3 regions of the Streptomyces sp. NPDC088097 genome follow, and region 3 is predicted to be linked to each of the others. Evidence: riboswitches for the same ligand, from Rfam matches in the RefSeq annotation. Region 3 holds a riboswitch; each other region holds the start of a gene.
What was found. A riboswitch is a leader RNA that binds a small molecule or an ion and turns the genes downstream of it on or off. The one in region 3 is predicted to bind thiamine pyrophosphate.

Region 1 (4,670 bases), on a different contig from region 3:
CCGACCAGCTCCAGCAGCTCGGCGACCCGGGCCTCGCGGACTGCCTTCCCGGGGGCCTTGCCGGAGCCGGATGAGCCCCGCATGCGCAGGCCGAAGGCGACGTTCCCGCCGACGTCCCGGTGCGGGAACAGCTGGTGGTCCTGGAACATCAGGCCGAGGCCCCGCCGGTGCACCGGCACCCCGGTCTGGTCGGCCCCGCCGAGCAGGACCCGCCCGGCGGACACCGGCTGGAGCCCGGCCACCACCCGCAGCAGGGTGGACTTGCCGCTGCCGCTGGGGCCCAGTACGCAGACGGTCTCGTGCTCGGCGACCTCCAGGTCGACCGCGTCCACGACCGCGCGGTCACCGAAGCGGACGGTGACCCCTTCGAGCTGGAGCAGGGTCATCAGAACTCTCCGGAGGTCTTGTCGGGGCGCAGGCGCTCCAGCACCAGCAGGGACGCCGCGCACACCAGCATCAGGATCGTGCTCAGGGCCATGGCCTGCCCGTAGTTCATCTCGCCGGCGCGCCCCAGCAGCCGGGCCACGGCCACCGGCAGCGTCGGACGGTCCGGCCGGGCGATGAACACGGTCGCGCCGAACTCGCCCAACGACACCGCGAAGGCGAAGCCGGCCGCGATCAGCACCGCCCTGCGCACCATCGGCAGGTCCACCTCGCGCCAGGCCCGCAGCGGGGAGGCGCCCAACACGGCGGCGGCCTCCCGCAGCCGTCCGTCCACCGCCCGCAGCACCGGCAGCATGGTCCGTACGACGAACGGCACCCCGACCAGCGCCTGGGCCAGCGGCACCAGGATCCAGGAGGTCCGCAGGTCCAACGGGGGCTTGTCCAGGGTGATCAGGAAGCCGAAGCCCACCGTCACGGCGGACACCCCGAGCGGCAGCATCAGCAGCGCGTCGAAGCCCCGGACGAAGCGGCCCGCGCGCCGGGTCAGCGCGGCGGCGGCGAGGCCGCCGATCAGCAGGGCGATGGCGGTGGCCACCAGCGCGTACCGCAGGGAGTTCCAGATGGCCTCCAGCGGCGGCACCAGGAAGGTTCCGCCCCCGGCGCCCGCGTCCTGGAGCGCCCGGTAGAAGCCGAGCCCGTACCCTCCGGGCGCGTCGAAGGAGCGCTCCACCAGCACCGCGAGGGGCGCCACGATCAGCAGGAGCACGGTGAGCAGGACCCCGCCGAGCAGCGTGCGCTGTGCCCACCCGCGCGGCCGGTGGGCGGTGTGCGCCGGGTCGACGAGCCGCAGGGCCCTCTCGCGCTTGCGGACGGTCCAGGCGTGGACGGCGAGGATCAGGCCCACGGCGGCGAACTGGATCATGGTCAGCACGGCGGCGGTCGGCAGGTCCAGCAGTTGCGCGGTCTGCCGGTAGACCTCCACCTCCAAGGTGGAGTACGCGGGCCCGCCGAGGATCTGCACGACGCCGAAGGAGGTGAAGGTGAACAGGAACACCATCAGCGAGGCGGCGGCCACGGCCGGTCCCAGCGCGGGCAGCGTCACCCGCCGCCAGGCCTCGAAGCGGCCGGCGCCCAGCACCCGGGCGGCCTCCTCCTGGCGCGGGTCGAGCTGCGCCCAGAGTCCCCCGACCGTCCTCACGACGACGGCGTAGTTGAAGAACACGTGCGCGAGCAGGATCGCCCAGACGGTGGTGTCCAGCCGGACGCCCCACAGCTCGTCGAGCAACCCGCCCCGCCCGACGAGGGCCAGGAAGGCCGTGCCGACGACCACGGTCGGCAGCACGAAGGGCACCGTGACCAGGGCGCGCAGCAGTTGCCTGCCCGGGAACTCGAAGCGGGCGAAGACGTACGCGCCCGGGAGGGCGATCAGCAGGGTCAGCACGGTGGAGGCGACCGCCTGCCAGGTCGTGAACCAGAGCACGTCGCCGATGTCGGGCCGGGCGAGGACCTCACCGATCCGGCCGAACTGCCAGCCCTCGTCGGTCTTCAGCCCGCGGCCGACAATGGCGGCCACAGGATAGGCGAAGAACAGCCCGAAGAAGGCGAGCGGCACGGCCATCAGGGCCAACCTGACGGCCGTGGCGCGCCCGCTCTCCTTCGGGGTGGTGTCGCGCACTACTTCACGACGAGCGGGGACCATGCCTTGACCCACTGCTCACGGTTCTTCGCGATGGTGTCGGGAGCGACCGTCTCCGGCTTCTCGATGACCACGCCGTGCTTCGTGAAGAGTTCCGGCAGCTTCGCGTCCTTCAGGACCGGGTTCACGAACATCTGGAGCGGCATGTCCTCCTGGAACTTCTTGCTCACCAGGAAGTCGAGCAGCGCCTTGCCGCCCTCCTCGTTCTTCGCGCCCTTGAGCAGGCCCGCGAACTCGACCTGGCGGAAGCAGGTCCCGGTGGAGACGCCCGTGGGGGCCTCGGCCGGCTGCGGCTCGCCGTAGAGGACCTCGACCGGCGGGCTGGAGGCGTAGGAGACGACCAGCGGGCGGTCGCCCTTGGCCTTCTTGCCGCCGGCGGAGCCGGAGAAGCGCTCGTTGTAGGCCTGCTCCCAGCCGTCGACGACCTCGACGCCGTTGGCCTTGAGCTTGGTCCAGTAGTCCTTCCAACCGTCCTCGCCGTACTTGCCGACGGAGGCGAGGAGGAAACCGAGGCCGGGCGAGGAGGTCGCCGCGTTCTCGGTGACGAGGAGGTTCTTGTACTCGGGCTTCAGCAGGTCGTCCAGCGTCTGCGGCGGGGCCAGCTTCTTGTCGGCGAAGTAGGCCTTGTCGTAGTTGACGCAGATGTCACCGGAGTCGATCGGGGTGACCCGGTGCTCCTTGTCGAGGACGTACTCGGGCTTGACGTCGGCCAGGCCCTTGGCCTCGTACGGGGTGAAGATCCCGTTGTCGAGGGCCCGCGAGAGCAGGGTGTTGTCCACGCCGAAGAAGACGTCGCCGCGCGGGGAGCCCTTGGTGAGGATCTCCTGGTTGAGCGCGGCGCCGGCGTCCCCGGACTTCAGCACCTTGACCGTGTAGCCGCTCTGCTTCTCGAAGTCCTTGAGGACCGCGTCGGTCACGTTGAAGGAGTCGTGCGAGACCAGCGTGATCGTCTTCGACTTCGGGGCGTCACTCGCCCCGGCCGCCTTGTCCTTGGCGTCCGTGCCGCCACATGCGCCGAGCGTGGTGACGCCGAGCGCGGCCGCGAGCACGGCGCCCGCGATCTTCTTGGTGGTGCTCACTGGTGAATTCCTCCTGGGATGACCAGGAGAAGACGCGGCCCCGCCCGGCGCTCTGTGGGAGCGGACGCCGGGCAGGGCGCAACAGCTTGAGTGAATGACCGAACTTCCTACCCCGAATGACCGGGGCGAGGTTCAGAGGGTCTGCGGTGACGGACCGCACTCTCAGCGCTGTGGCGCTCCCCTGTCGGAATATGAAATTGGTTCGGCCACAGGGTACCCCGTGGCCGAATGCGATCGGTCTTGACCGAAAGTCCGAGATCAGCGCCGGTGGCCCAGGTCGTCCCGTCCGGGTCTTGGCGGGCCCGGCTCACCCACCAAGATCCGAAAGAGACGGCCTAGCGCTCCGAGGCGGCGAGCTGGCCGCACGCCCCGTCGATCTCCTGGCCGCGGGTGTCGCGGACGGTGACCGGCACGCCGTGCCGGGCGATGGCCTCGACGAAGGCCTTCTCGTCCTCCGGGCGCGAGGCCGTCCACTTGGAGCCGGGCGTCGGGTTCAGCGGGATCAGGTTGACGTGTACGCGCTTGCCCTTGAGCAGCCGGCCGAGGAGGTCGCCGCGCCAGGCCTGGTCGTTGATGTCGCGGATCAGGGCGTACTCGATGGAGATCCGTCGGCCGGACTTCTCCGCGTACTCCCAGGCCGCGTCCAGCACCTCGCGGACGTTCCAGCGGGTGTTCACCGGGACGAGGGTGTCGCGCAGCTCGTCGTCCGGGGCGTGCAGCGAGACGGCGAGGCGGCACTTGAAGCCCTCGTCGGCGAAGCGCAGCATGGCCGGGACCAGGCCGACCGTGGAGACGGTGATGCCGCGCTGCGACAGACCGAGGCCGTCGGGCTCCGGGTCGGTGAGCCGGCGGATGGAGCCGACCACGCGGTTGTAGTTGGCGAGCGGCTCGCCCATGCCCATGAAGACGATGTTGGACAGTCGCGCCGGACCGCCGGGGACCTCGCCGTCGCGCAGGGCGCGCATGCCGTCGACGATCTGGTGGACGATCTCGGCGGTGGAGAGGTTGCGGTCCAGACCCGCCTGGCCGGTGGCGCAGAAGGGGCAGTTCATGCCGCAGCCGGCCTGCGAGGAGATGCACATGGTCACCCGGTCCGGGTAGCGCATCAGCACGGACTCGACGAGCGTGCCGTCGTGCAGCTTCCACAGGGTCTTGCGGGTGGTGTCGTCGTCGCAGCTGATGTGCCGCACGACGTTCATCAGGTCCGGCAGCAGCTCCTGCTGGAGCTTCTCGCGCGAGGCCGCGGGGATGTCGGTCCACTGCGCCGGGTCGTGCGTGTAGCGGGCGAAGTAGTGCTGGGAGAGCTGCTTGGCCCGGAAGGGCTTCTCACCGATCGCGGCCACCGCCTCGCGGCGCTCGGCCGGGGTCATGTCGGCGAGGTGCCGGGGCGGCTTCTTGGCTCCGCGAGGGGCGACGAAGGTGAGCTCTCCCGGAACGGGGCGGGCCATGGCAGGTACTCCTTGTAAGACGAAAGGCGCGCCGCAGAAGCAGCGCGCCTTTCAAGAGTAACC
Region 2 (4,670 bases), on a different contig from region 3:
CTCGACGCTGTCGCGCAGCCGCAGATAATTCTCCGGATCGAAGAACATCTGGGTGATCGCGTAGTCGGCGCCCGCGCGGCACTTGTCCACGAAGTGCCGGATGTCCGTGTCCCAGTCCTCCGAGCGCGGGTGCATCTCGGGGAAGGCCGCGACGCCCACGCAGAAGTCGCCCGACTCCTTGAGCAGGCGCACGAGGTCGGCCGCGTACTCGACGCCCTCGGGGTGCCTGACCCACGGACCCATGGGGTCGCCCGGCGGGTCTCCGCGCACGGCGAGCATGTTGCGGATCCCGGCGTCGGCGAACTGGCCGATGACGTGGCGCAGCTCGGCGATGGAGTGGTCCACCGCGGTGAGGTGCGCGACGGGCGTCAGGGTGGTGTTCGCGGCGATCTGCTCGGTGGCCCGGACGGTGCCGCCGCGGGTCGAGCCGCCGGCGCCGTAGGTGACGGAGACGAAGCTCGGGGATACCGCCTCGATCCGGCGGAGCGCGTTCCAGAGGTTGCGCTCGCCCTTCTCGGTCTTGGGGGCCCAGAACTCGAAGGAGTACGAGCGCCCGGACGCGATGAGGTCCCGGACGGTGTGTGCACGGTCCGACCAGGTGGAAGCGGTACCAGAGGCCATACGGGCAGGTTAGACGCGGCGCTGCGGACACCGAAGCCGCGTCCACCCATTGGACGCGTTTTTGGACACTATGCCAGGCGGGCGCGGATCTTCTCGGAGAGTTCGGCGGCGGCGGCCCTCGGGTCGGAGGCCTCGGTGATCGCGCGGACCACCACCACACGGGTGGCTCCGGCGTCGAGGACCTCGTCGAGGTTGCCGAGGTCGATGCCGCCGATGGCGAACCAGGGCCGGTCCTGGGCGAGGGAGGCCGCGTGGCGCACGAGGTCGAGTCCGGGGGCGTACCGGCCGGGCTTGGTGGGGGTGGGCCAGCAGGGGCCGGTGCAGAAGTAGTCCACTCCGGGCTCGGCGGCGGCGGCGTCGACCTCTGCCTCGGAGTGGCAGGAGCGGCCGATGAGCACGCCGGGGGCCAGGATCGCGCGGGCGGCGGGGACGGGGATGTCGCCCTGACCGAGGTGGAGGACGTCGGAGCCGATGGCGTGCGCGACATCGGCGCGGTCGTTCACGGCGAGGAGCCTGCCGTGGCGGCGGGCGGCCTCGGCGAAGACCGCGAGGTGTTCGAGTTCCTCGGCGGCTTCCATGCCCTTGTCGCGGAGCTGGACGACGTCGACCCCGCCGGACAGGGCCGCGTCCAGGAACTCGGGGAGGTCGCCCTGCCGCTTGCGCGCGTCCGTGCACAGGTAGAGCCGGGCGTCGGACAGCTGCTGCATGGGTGTACCCCCCGTGGTGGTGGCGTACGGGGCCGACGCGCGCGCGTCGGCCCCGTACGCCTGTGGATCAGCCGGTCAGAGGGCGAGCGCCTGAGCGCGACGCTTCACCTCCGTGCCGCGATTCTCGCTCAGCGCCTGAGCGGGGGTTCCGGGCAGGGTCGGGTCCGGCGTGAACATCCACTCCAGGATCTCCGCGTCGGAGAAGCCGTCGTCGCGCAGGACGGTCAGCAGTCCGACGAGACCCTTGACGATCTTGTCGCCGTCGAGGAAGGGGGCGGGCACCTGGAGGGAGCGGTTCTCGCCGCGGCGCACGGCGAGCAGCTGACCTTCCTTGACCAGCTGGCGGACCCGGGTCACTTCGATGTCGAGCATCTCCGCGATGTCGGGGAGGTACAGCCAGGCGGGGACAAGGGCATCGATCTTTGCGTCAATCTCGGTCACGGGGACAAGCCTGCCATCTCGGGCCGAGACCCGGTACCTGGCCCCGTCCGTCCGGGTCGGGGCCGGGCGCCGGGCGGGTCAGGCGAGGGCGGATTTCAGCGCGACGGCCGGGTCGGCGACCTTCGCGGGGTCGAGGGGCGCGGCCGACTCGATGAGCCTGCGGCCCTGGGCGATGTCCCGGGGCCGACCCACGGCGAGGACGCCGACCAGGGCCCCCTCGCGCAGCCAGCACACCGACCAGGCGGCCCCGCCCGGGTCGCCGCGCCCGATCAGGGTGTCGGCGCCGCCGTGGTGGCCGGCGTACTGCACGAAGCGGCCGAACTGCTCGGACCAGAAGTAGGGCACCGGGTCGTAGGGCGGTACGGGCTCCCCCGTCGGGCCGGCGAGGATGTTCGCGGCGACGGTGCGGGGGCCCTGGAGGGCGTTGTCCCAGTGGTGGACCAACAGGCGGGCGCCGTAGCGGGCCGAGGGGAAGGAGGCGCAGTCGCCGACCGCGTACACCCCGGGCAGGGAGGTGCGCAGGTGCGCGTCGGCGGTGACGGAGCCGTCCGGGCCGCGCTCGATCCCGGTGCCGGCGAGCCAGCCCGTGGCGGGGCGGGCGCCGATGCCGACGACCACCGCGCCGGCCTCCAGCTCGCGGCCGTCCTCCAGCCGGACCCGGCCCTCCTCGACGCCGGCCACCCTGGCGCCGGTGAGCAGGGTGGCGCCGGCCTCGGCGTACCAGCGGGCCATGGGGGCGGCGACCTCGGCGGGCAGGGCTCCGGCGAGGACCCGGTCGGCGGCCTCGACCACGGTCACGGCGCAGCCGGCCTCGCGGGCGGCCGTGGCGAACTCGGCGCCGATCCAGCCGGCGCCGACGACCACGACGGCCGGGGCGGCGGCCAGGACGGGGCGCAGCCGGGCGGCGTCGTCGAGGGTGCGCAGGAGGTGGACCCCCGGGACGGACTCGGTGCCGGGGAGGGTCAGCGGTTCGGCGCCGGTGGCCAGGACGAGGACCTCGTAGGGGACCGGTCCGACCTCGGTGTCCAGCTCGCGCTCCCCCGGGCACAGTCCGGTGACCTCGACGCCGAGGCGCAGGTCGATGTCCAGGCCCTCGAAGTCCACGTCGAAGGCGGAGTCCTCGGCCTTGCCGAGCAGCACCGCCTTGGACAGCGGGGGTCGGTCGTAGGGCTGGTGGGGTTCGGCTCCCAGCAGGGTGACGGGGCCGGTGAACCCCTGTTCGCGCAGGGCCACCGCGGTCTGTACCCCGGCCATTCCGGCGCCGACGATCACAACGCCGGGCTTCGTCTGTTCCGTCTGCTCGCTCACCCGGCCCACCCTATTGAACTGACGGCCCGTCAGGAACAGGGGGCGGGGAGGCAGCCTTACCCGCCGTCGCCCCCGGGGTTAGTCTGGCCACCGTACCTATCGCGGGAGTCCGGGCGCACCGGGCTGAGAGGGAGGCTGGCCGGCCTCCGACCGTACGAACCTGATCCGGGTCATGCCGGCGAAGGGAGGGGCTGGACGCCCATGCACTCATCTCGAACATCCGGGACGGCTCGCACGTCCGGGACGGCTCGCACGCCCGAAGGACCCGGCACAGGATCCGGCACGTCCGGGCCGTCCCGCAAGGGGTCCGACGTCCTCGTCATCGGGGGTGGCCTGATCGGCCTGGTCACCGCCTGGCGGGCGGCCCGCCGCGGACTGCGCACCACCCTGGCCGACCCGGACCCCGGCGGCGGCGCCGCCCGGGTCGCGGCCGGCATGTTGGCCGCCGTCACCGAGCTGCACTACGGCGAGGAGACCCTCCTCGGGCTCAACGTGGCCTCCGCCGCCCGCTACCCGCAATTCGCCGCCGAGCTGGCGGAGGCCTCCGGCGGCCTGGACATCGGCTACCGGGCCTGCGGCACCCTCGCCGTGGCCCTCGACGCCGACGACCGCCTCCACCTGCGGGAACTCCACGCCCTCCAGCGCCGCTGCGGCCTGGAGTCGGAGTGGCTCACCGGACGCGAGTGCCGCCGCCTGGAGCCGATGCTGGCCCCCGGCGTACGCGGCGGGCTGCGCGTCGACGGCGACCACCAGGTGGACCCCCGCCGGCTCGCGGCGGCGTTGCTGGCCGCCTGCGAACGGGCCGGGGTCACCGTGCACCGGGCGAGGGCCGAGCGGTTGCTGACCGGGGCCGACCGCGCGCTGGGCGCCGTACTGGAGGACGGTACGGAGCTGCGCGCCGACCAGACCGTCCTCGCGGCCGGCTCGCTCAGCGGGCGCCTGGCCGGGGTGCCGCCCGAGGTGGAGGTGCCGGTGCGGCCGGTGAAGGGACAGGTCCTGCGGCTGACGGTGCCGGCGGCGTACGCGCCGTTCCTGTCGCGGACCGTACGGGCCGTCGTGCGCGGCAGCCACGTCTACCTGGTGCCGCGCGAGAACGGCGAACTCGTCGTCGGCGCCACCAGCGAGGAACTCGGCTGGGACACCACGGTCACGGCGGGCGGGGTCTACGAACTGCTGCGCGACGCCCACGAGCTGGTCCCCGGGATCACCGAACTCCCGCTGACCGAAACCCTCGCGGGCCTGCGCCCGGGCTCCCCCGACAACGCCCCGCTGCTCGGCCCGACCGAGCTGCCGGGCCTGCACCTGGCCACGGGCCACTACCGCAACGGGGTGCTACTGACCCCGCTCACCGGCGACGTCATGGCGGAGCTCCTCGCGACCGGCGTCGTGCCGGAGGTCGCCCGCCCCTTCACCCCGCGCCGCTTCTCCACCACCCGCACGCGTCAGGAGTCCCTCGTATGACCATCTCCGTCAACGGCGAGCCGCGCGAGATCGCGGCCGGCACCACCCTCGACGCGGTGGTCGCCTCCCTGAGCGCGGCCCCGTCCGGCGTGGCCGCGGCCCTCAACGAGACCGTCGTCCCGCGCGGGCAGT
Region 3 (4,670 bases):
ATTCCTGGCCACTTCCACTACAGCGGGGTAGGCAATGCGCGAGTCGGTACAGGCAGAGGTCATGATGAGCTTCCTCGTTTCCGAGGAGCTGTCGTTCCGGATCCCGGTGGAACTCCGGTACGACGCCCGTGATCCCTATGCGGTGCGCCTGACGTTCCACCTTCCCGGAGACGCGCCCGTCACCTGGGCGTTCGGTCGGGAGCTGCTCCTCGACGGCATCAACAAGCCCTGTGGCGACGGGGACGTACACATCGCCCCCACCGATCCGGACGAGCTGTGCGACGTCCACATCCGTCTCCAGGTCGGCGGCGACCGCGCGTTGTTCCGCGCCGGGGCGGCGCCGCTCGTCGCGTTCCTCGACCGCACCGACCGGATCGTCCCGCTCGGCCAGGAGCGCAACCTGGGTGACTTCGAGGAGCACTTGGACGAGGCGCTGGGCAAGATCCTCGCCGAAGCCCACCAGAACGAGCAGAACGCGGGCTGACGGGGCGCCGCCCCGGTGGGACCGATGGACCGCCGCCGCGGCGGCCCGCCGTCAGCGCTTGCGCCGTCGGCCCCGACCGCCGCGGGCCGGACCCTGGGCCGGTACGGCGGCAACGGATCCGGGTCGGTCGGCGGACACGACCAGGGCGGCCAGCGCGGTGGTCATGGGGACCGAGGCCACGAGCCCGATCGAGCCCACGAGGGTCCGTACGATCTCCTCCGCGACCAGCTCGCTGTTGGCCACCGAACCCATGCTGCTGTTCGCGATGGAGAACAGCAGGAGCAGCGGGAGCGCGGCGCCCGCGTAGGCCAGTACCAGGGTGTTGACCACTGAGGCGATGTGGTCCCGGCCGATGCGGATGGCCGCCCGGTACAGGGCGCGCGGGCCCATGTCCGGGTCCGCCTGGTGCAGTTCCCACACAGCCGAGGTCTGGGTGACGGTGACGTCGTCCAGGACGCCGAGCGAGCCGATGATCACGCCCGCGAGCAGCAAACCGCTCATGTCGATCTCCGGGTAGAGCCCGTGGATCAGCCCGGTGTTGTCGTCCGTGTTGCCGCTCAGGAACGCCCAGTCGATGAACAGCGAGCCCAGCAGTCCGATCAGCAGCAATGAGGCCAGGGTGCCGAGGACCGCGACCGAGGTGCGGGCGGTCAGGCCGTGGCACATGTAGAGCGCGATCAGCATGATCGCGCTGGCCCCGATCACCGCGACCAGGAGGGGGTTCGAGCCCTGGAGGATCGCGGGGAGGATGAAGAGGGTCAGCACTCCGAAGCTGACCACGAGGGCGATGAGAGCGAAGAGCCCGCGGATCCGGCCGACCACGACGACCGCGATGGCGAAGATGGCCGCCAGCAGGGCCATCGGCAGCTTCCGGTGCACGTCGATCACGGAGTACTGGAGGTCGCGGGGGGCGTCGGGCGCGTACGCGACCACCACCTCCTGGCCCTTCTCCAACTGCCGTGGCGCGCCCGGCTGGACGATCTCGAAGAAGGCGCGCCCCTTGTCCGGCCCGCTGGTCACCTCGACGGTGGCCTTCTTGCACGCGCCGGTCTGCGCGGCCTGCGCCTCCCGGCCCTCGGGGGTGGAGGTGTCGCCGGTGGGCGGTACCTGCGAGGCGTTGACGGATTTGCAGTCGACCTTTGCCAAGGCGACCACCGAGGCCTGCTGGGTCTGGCGGTCGAAGCCGACGCCGGTCCGCTCGTGGTCGGGGGCGCCTCCGGGCCAGAGCACGGCCATGCCGACGAAGACGGCGACGGCGAAGGGGATCAGCACCGCGGCGATGACCTTGCGCAGGTGCTTGGAGACCGGGGCCGCCGGGCCGTGGCCATGACCGTGGCCGTGGGAGTGACCGGGCGCGTGATCGTGGGACGCGGGCCGGGAAGACCCGTGGGAGGAGCCATGGGAAGAGCCGTGCGAGGAGTCGGTCTCGTGTCCGTGGGACGCGTGCTCGTGGCCGGTGTGGCCCATGGGTTCGGTGGGGTGGTGGGGGGGCTGCGGCGAGGACGTCACCGGCAGATCATCGCAAGAGATGAGGGGGCCCACTGTTCAGCACGCCACAGATGACGCTAGCGTGGGGGCACCTTTGCACAACGCGGGAGCTCGGAGCACCGGGCTGAGAGGACGCTGATCACCGTACGCGCATGAAAATGCGCTCGGGAAGAGGCTGCGTCGACCGCCGAACCTGTTACCGGGTAATGCCGGCGTAGGGAGATCAGGTCTCATGACCATTCAGGACGCACGCACGCCTGCCGTCAGCCAGGAAGCCGACGGCCAGACCGAGCGCCAGCCCGGCTGGCACAAGGGGTACCTGGCGGGCTCCCGCCCGGACCTCCGGGTGCCGGTCCGCCAGGTCCACCTCACCAACGGCAAGGACGTGACGCTCTACGACACGTCCGGTCCGTACACCGACCCGCAGATCGAGACCGACGTGCGCCGCGGCCTGGCGCCGCTGCGCGAAAACTGGATCATCAGCCGCGGGGACACCGAGGAGTACGCGGGTCGCCCCGCACGCCCCGAGGACGACGGCATCAAGCACACCTCGCCGCGCGGTGGCCTCAAGAACCTCGACGCGGTCTTCCCGGGCCGCCCCCGTCAGCCCCGCAGGGGCCGTGACGGCGTCGCCGTCACGCAGCTCGCGTACGCCCGCCGGGGCGAGATCACCCCGGAGATGGAGTACGTCGCGATCCGCGAGAACGTCTCTCCCGAGGTCGTCCGGGAGGAGATCGCCGCAGGTCGGGCGGTCCTCCCGGCCAACGTGAACCACCCCGAGATCGAGCCGATGATCATCGGCAAGCGGTTCCTGGTGAAGGTCAACGCCAACATCGGCAACTCCGCGGTCACCTCCTCCATCGAGGAGGAGGTCGACAAGATGACCTGGGCGACCAAGTGGGGCGCCGACACGGTCATGGACCTGTCGACCGGTCGCAACATCCACACCACCCGTGAGTGGGTGCTGCGCAACTCCCCCGTCCCGATCGGCACCGTGCCGCTCTACCAGGCGCTGGAGAAGGTCGACGGCCGTGCCGAGGACCTGACCTGGGAGATCTACAAGGACACGGTCATCGAGCAGGCCGAGCAGGGCGTCGACTACATGACGGTCCACGCCGGCGTGCTGCTGCCCTACGTCCCGCTGACCGCCCGCCGCAAGACCGGCATCGTCTCGCGCGGCGGCTCGATCATGGCCGCCTGGTGCCTCGCGCACCACAAGGAGAACTTCCTCTACACGAACTTCGAGGAGCTCTGCGAGGTCCTCGCGGCCTACGACGTCACCTACTCCCTCGGGGACGGCCTGCGCCCCGGCTCCATCGCGGACGCCAACGACGCGGCCCAGTTCGCGGAGTTGAAGACGCTGGGCGAGCTGAACACGATCGCCAAGCGCCACAACGTCCAGACGATGATCGAGGGCCCGGGCCACGTCCCGATGCACAAGATCAAGGAGAACATCGACCTCCAGCAGGAGATCTGCGAGGAGGCGCCGTTCTACACGCTCGGCCCGCTGACCACGGACATCGCGCCCGCCTACGACCACATCACCTCGGGCATCGGCGCCGCGATGATCGCCTGGTGGGGCACCGCGATGCTCTGCTACGTCACGCCCAAGGAGCACCTGGGCCTGCCCAACCGGGACGACGTGAAGACCGGCGTCATCACCTACAAGATCTCCGCGCACGCGGCCGACCTGGCCAAGGGGCACCCCGGCGCCCAGGAGTGGGACGACGCCCTGTCGGACGCCCGCTTCGAGTTCCGCTGGGAGGACCAGTTCAACCTGGCCCTCGACCCCGACACGGCGCGCTCGTTCCACGACGAGACCCTTCCTGCCGAGCCGGCCAAGACCGCGCACTTCTGCTCGATGTGCGGTCCCAAGTTCTGCTCCATGAAGATCTCCCAGGACATTCGCCGTGAGCACGGTGGCGACCTGAAGGCCGACGAGATCCAGGCGGGCATGGCGGAGAAGTCCGCCGAGTTCGCCGCATCGGGCAACCGCGTCTACCTGCCGCTGGCGGACTGACGCGGTTCGACGGGGGGAGCGCTGCTCCCGGTCGGCGGATCTCCGCCGGCCGGGAGCAACGCCGTTGTCCTTGCCATGGAGTGCGCTCCAACTCCTAGAGTGCGGCCGCATGACCATGCGCTATCGAAATCTGGGCGGGACCGGCATCGAGGTGAGTGCCCACTGCCTCGGCACGATGATGTTCGGGGCGGTGGGGAACCCCGACCACGAGGAGTGCGGACGGATCATCCGTGCCGCGCTCGACCGGGGCATCAACTTCGTGGACACCGCGGACATGTACTCCGCCGGGGAGTCCGAGGAGATCGTCGGCAAGGCGCTCAAAGGACGCCGTGACGACGTGGTGCTGGCCACCAAGGTCCACTTCCAGATGGGCGAGGGCCGCAACCGCAGCGGGAACTCGCGCCGCTGGATCGTCCAGGCGGTGGAGGACAGTCTGCGCCGGCTCGGCACCGACTGGATCGACCTCTACCAGGTGCACCGGCCGGACCACACGACCGATGTGGAGGAGACCCTCTCCGTCCTCGGTGACCTGGTGCGGGCGGGGAAGATCCGGTCCTTCGGATGCTCGACCTTCCCGGCGGGGGACCTGGTGGAGGCCCATCACGTGGCCGAGCGGCGGGCGCTTCCTCGGTTCCGGACCGAGCAGCCGCCGTACTCGATCCTCGCGCGAGGCATCGA

Region 1: it holds a riboswitch for thiamine pyrophosphate, as region 3 does, so the genes downstream of both, ACIOD1_RS28100 (thiamine ABC transporter substrate binding subunit) here and thiC (phosphomethylpyrimidine synthase ThiC) in region 3, are expected to answer to the same signal.
Region 2: it holds a riboswitch for thiamine pyrophosphate, as region 3 does, so the genes downstream of both, thiO (glycine oxidase ThiO) here and thiC (phosphomethylpyrimidine synthase ThiC) in region 3, are expected to answer to the same signal.

The regions. Positions count from the first base shown of each region.
Region 1 is NZ_JBIUTJ010000013.1:81,889-86,558, reverse strand. It holds gene ACIOD1_RS28110 (ABC transporter ATP-binding protein) at 1-386, opposite strand, end outside; gene ACIOD1_RS28105 (iron ABC transporter permease) at 386-2,002, opposite strand; gene ACIOD1_RS28100 (thiamine ABC transporter substrate binding subunit) at 2,059-3,159, opposite strand; TPP riboswitch at 3,246-3,352, opposite strand; gene rlmN (23S rRNA (adenine(2503)-C(2))-methyltransferase RlmN) at 3,495-4,607, opposite strand.
Region 2 is NZ_JBIUTJ010000006.1:49,109-53,778, forward strand. It holds gene metF (methylenetetrahydrofolate reductase [NAD(P)H]) at 1-621, opposite strand, end outside; gene thiE (thiamine phosphate synthase) at 690-1,328, opposite strand; gene ACIOD1_RS19765 (Rv2175c family DNA-binding protein) at 1,404-1,769, opposite strand; gene ACIOD1_RS19770 (NAD(P)/FAD-dependent oxidoreductase) at 1,848-3,077, opposite strand; TPP riboswitch at 3,169-3,281, shown strand; gene thiO (glycine oxidase ThiO) at 3,279-4,538, shown strand; gene thiS (sulfur carrier protein ThiS) at 4,535-4,670, shown strand, end outside.
Region 3 is NZ_JBIUTJ010000005.1:276,841-281,510, forward strand. It holds gene ACIOD1_RS18705 (SsgA family sporulation/cell division regulator) at 35-484, shown strand; gene ACIOD1_RS18710 (YibE/F family protein) at 536-2,026, opposite strand; TPP riboswitch at 2,066-2,210, shown strand; gene thiC (phosphomethylpyrimidine synthase ThiC) at 2,205-3,992, shown strand; gene ACIOD1_RS18720 (aldo/keto reductase) at 4,108-4,670, shown strand, end outside.